2 regions of the Vibrio sp. Vb1554 genome follow, and region 1 is predicted to be linked to the other one. Evidence: predicted binding sites of a transcription regulator. Region 1 holds the regulator's gene; the other holds the start of a gene.

Evidence for each region. The regulator PurR, encoded in region 1, represses purine synthesis genes. The targets are predictions, from matches to a motif close to TNANGNAAACGTTTNCNTNA.
Region 2: a site for PurR is predicted at 1,301-1,320, ahead of purM (phosphoribosylformylglycinamidine cyclo-ligase). Genes of this name have one in related genera too.

What each region holds. Positions count from the first base shown of each region.
Region 1 is NZ_JAWPOJ010000012.1:16,725-18,933, reverse strand. Features, by position in the region: gene purR (HTH-type transcriptional repressor PurR) at 344-1,348, shown strand; cyclic di-GMP riboswitch class I at 1,636-1,725, shown strand; gene R8N28_RS12010 (TfoX/Sxy family DNA transformation protein) at 1,842-2,209, shown strand, end outside.
Region 2 is NZ_JAWPOJ010000034.1:17,854-20,062, reverse strand. Features, by position in the region: gene purN (phosphoribosylglycinamide formyltransferase) at 1-45, opposite strand, end outside; gene purM (phosphoribosylformylglycinamidine cyclo-ligase) at 197-1,237, opposite strand; gene upp (uracil phosphoribosyltransferase) at 1,417-2,043, shown strand; gene R8N28_RS20550 (uracil-xanthine permease family protein) at 2,160-2,209, opposite strand, start outside.

The sequences.
Region 1 (2,209 bases):
CAGTCAAAATGTGACTTCAAATACACAAATCTCTTGCTGAAAACATTGCTAGTCAGTCCACATAGGGCTAAAATGTGAGCGCAAACGATTAAATATGATTTATATGTAAACCGCTGAAATATAGCGGTTTTTGTGTTTTCTTAACAGGTTGATGGCAATTTCTCATCAGATAGAAAAAAGATAAAATTCATCGACCGATGCTGCTACGCACCCTTTTGTCGCACTTGGATCAACCGCTGCCGAGACACTTAGCGCCAATTTTAGATTGCTAGGTGTGAAACCATTAGAGCATCAGGTACATCCAATACGACATATTTCAGTAGCTCGATACAGGACACCATTTATGGCCACGATAAAAGACGTTGCTCGCTTAGCCGGCGTTTCCACTACGACAGTTTCGCACGTTATCAATAAAACGCGTTTCGTTGCAGAAGCAACGCAAGAAAAAGTAATGAAAGCCGTTGACGAGCTGAATTACGCGCCAAGTGCCGTTGCACGCAGCCTAAAATGCAACTCAACTCGTACGATTGGCATGTTAGTAACTCAATCAACTAACCTATTTTTCTCAGAAGTGATTGATGGCGTTGAGAGCTACTGTTACCGCCAAGGCTATACTCTGATTTTATGTAACACAGGCGGGATTTACGAAAAACAACGCGATTACATTCGTATGCTGGCTGAAAAGCGCGTTGATGGCATCCTTGTGATGTGTTCTGACTTAACCGAAGAACTAAAAGAGATGCTTGACCGTCATGCGGACATTCCTAAAGTGGTCATGGATTGGGGCCCAGAGAGCTCACAAGCAGACAAGATCATGGATAACTCAGAAGAAGGTGGCTACATTGCAACCAAACATCTGATTGACAATGGTCATACGGATATCGCTTGTCTAAGCGGTCATTTTGAAAAGCTTGCTTGCCAAGAGCGCATTGCAGGTTTCCGTCGCGCAATGAGCGAAGCGAACCTAGCTGTAAATGAAGACTGGATCCTTGAAGGTAACTTTGAATGTGATACGGCCGTATTAGTTGCAGATAAAATTACCGCAATGGACAAGCGCCCGACGGCGGTATTCTGTTTTAACGACACAATGGCTCTAGGCCTAATGAGCCGCTTGCAACAAAACGGGATCAAAATTCCTGAAGATATTTCAGTGATCGGCTACGACAACATCGAGCTTGCGGAATACTTCTCTCCACCGCTAACGACTATCCACCAACCTAAGCGTCGTGTTGGTAAAAATGCATTCGAAATTCTACTTGAGCGTATCAAAGATAAAGAACACGAAAAACGAATTTTCGAAATGCAACCTGAGCTTGTAATTCGAAATACTGTGAAAAAAATGAACTAAATTTCACTGTATTTAACCGTGTTAAATAAGCGCTCTATAGGGGTGCTTATTTTTTTGGGAAAATTAAGCATTCTCTAATACTTCACACTGCTCTAATAACAATTGACTAACGTTAACTCCCTGTTTTATATAAATGTAATATATATTAAGAACTACTTTTCAAAGGCCAATTTACACCTTTCCATATGCAAAATAGAGCATTCAATCTATCATTTTTATTGAACCGAAATCACACTTTTAACGCTAAACCGTGATGTTAATTCAATATAAGAAGTATGCTCATTGTGTCACGCACAGGGCAAACCATTCGAAAGAGTGGGACGCAAAGCCTCCGGCCTGAACCATATTACGATATGGAAGGTAGCGGGGTTACCGATGGCAAGTGTGTAAGCAATGACTTTACTCTGTAATGACATTGTTTTTACGCATGTTTGCTACTCTCTCGGACCTGACTTTTGGTGGCGTAATATTAATTACACCGAGATAACAAAACATGGATAAACCGATACTCAAAGACTCTATGAAGCTATTTGAGGCACTTGGTAATATCAAGTCGCGCTCAATGTTTGGTGGCTTCGGACTATTCGCTGATGAAACAATGTTTGCACTAGTGGTAAACAATCAGCTTCATATCAGAGCAGACCAAAAAACTTCATCTGACTTCGAGAAACAAGGGCTAAAGCCTTACGTTTATAAAAAACGTGGCTTCCCAGTCGTTACAAAGTACTACGCTATTTCCAGCGATTTATGGGAATCAAGCGAACGCTTAATCGAAGTAGCGAATCAATCATTGAAAAAGGCAAAGCTTGAGAAAGAACAGCAAGCAAGTACAAAGCCTAACCGTTTGAAAGATTTGCCTAA
Region 2 (2,209 bases), on a different contig from region 1:
ACCCGAGATGAGGACCACAATGTTTTTTAGGGTATGGTTTTTCATGATGTCGAGAGCGCCTTGGTATTGTAGGTTGGAGTTATGTAGCTTCTAAACTACCTACTAATAGAATGGTTTTTAGTGTTCTAGATAGCAAAATGAGGACCTAGTCATCTAGTGTCCTCATTCTTCTTATCTTTTGAGCTCGATTTGCAAATTATTGGATTTCAACTTGCTCTTCGTTCGCGTCTGCTTGTGCGATTTGACCAATCACCCACGCGTTTTCGCCTTCTTCTTTAAGAAGAGCAACTGCTGCATCTGCCTGGTCTTTCGGTAGTGCGACGATTAGACCTACACCACAGTTGAATGTGCGGTACATTTCGTGTGTGTCGACGTTGCCTTTCTCTTGTAGCCACTTGAAGATAACTGGCCATTCCCAACTGTTACCATCGATAACTGCTTTCGTGCCTTCAGGCAGTACGCGTGGGATGTTTTCCCAGAAACCACCACCAGTGATATGAGAAATCGCATGGATGTCGTGTTTCTCAATCATCTTGAGTGCTGACTTGATGTAAATTTTTGTTGGTTCTAGTAGGTGCTCACCAATAGTGCGGCCTGCTAGCTCTTCGCTCTTATCTGCACCAGATACTTCTAGGATCTTACGGATAAGGGAGTAACCGTTTGAGTGTGGGCCGCTTGAGCCAACAGCGATAAGTGCATCACCAGCAGCGACTTTCGTGCCGTCAATCACGTCTTCTTTTTCTACTACGCCAACACAGAAACCAGCTACGTCGTAGTCTTCGCCTTCATACATGCCAGGCATCTCCGCAGTTTCGCCACCAATTAGGGCACAACCTGCTTGAACACACCCTTCTGCGATACCTGAAACAACATCCGCTGCGGTATCAACGTCTAGTTTGCCTGTTGCATAGTAATCTAGGAAAAACAGTGGCTCTGCGCCTTGCACGATAAGATCATTTACACACATTGCCACTAGGTCGATGCCAATCGTGTCGTGCTTATTCATATCCAGTGCTAGGCGAAGTTTTGTGCCAACGCCATCAGTACCAGAAACCAGTACAGGTTGTTTGTATTTAGTTGGCAATTCGCATAGCGCGCCAAAACCACCGATACCACCCATAACTTCAGGGCGACGAGTACGTTTTACCGCACCCTTAATACGATCCACAAGCGCGTTGCCTGCATCAATATCTACACCAGCGTCTTTATAGCTAAGAGAAGAGTTGTTACCACTCACAGGGAAGTCCTCGGTATTAAGTTGGATATGAAAACGGCGCTATTCTAACAGTGCTTAAACATAGATAGCAAACGTTTGCGTCTGTTTTTTTCTTTAGTGATTTATCCTGATATCCCTGTGAAAATCATGTATAATCTGAAGGTTTGTTTAAATATTGCCAACTATAGCCGGAGATGGACATGAAAGTTGTTGAAGTAAAGCACCCTCTAGTAAAACATAAAATTGGTCTAATGAGAGAAGGTGACATCAGCACAAAACGTTTTCGTGAGTTAGCGACTGAGGTCGGTAGCCTACTTACTTACGAAGCAACGTCAGACTTTGAAACAGAAAAAGTGACCATTGATGGTTGGAACGGTCCGGTAGAAGTAGACCAGATTAAAGGTAAAAAAGTAACCGTAGTGCCAATCTTACGTGCAGGTCTAGGCATGATGGATGGAGTTCTTGAGCACATGCCAAGCGCACGTATCAGTGTTGTGGGTATTTACCGTGATGAAGAAACGCTTGAGCCAGTTCCTTACTTCAACAAGCTTGCTTCAAACATCGAGGAGCGTATTGCGCTTGTTGTTGACCCAATGCTTGCAACAGGTGGTTCTATGATTGCTACGATCGATCTCCTAAAAGAGAAAGGTTGTAACCAAATCAAAGTGCTAGTACTTGTTGCTGCACCAGAAGGTATTGAAGCGCTAGAAAAAGCGCACCCAGATGTTGAGCTATACACTGCGGCAATCGATGAGAAGCTTAATGACAAAGGCTACATCGTTCCGGGTCTAGGCGATGCAGGTGATAAGATCTTCGGTACTAAGTAATTCTTTGATGTATTACTATGACTGAACAGAAAAAGGCTTGGTGAAAACCAAGCCTTTTTTGTATCTACAAGAGGAGAAGAGTAAGACACGCCAACTAATAAAGCGGCGCAAACGAACTATTTCGCGCTTTCTTCTTCCATTTGTGCGTTATCCACAACGTGGTTTT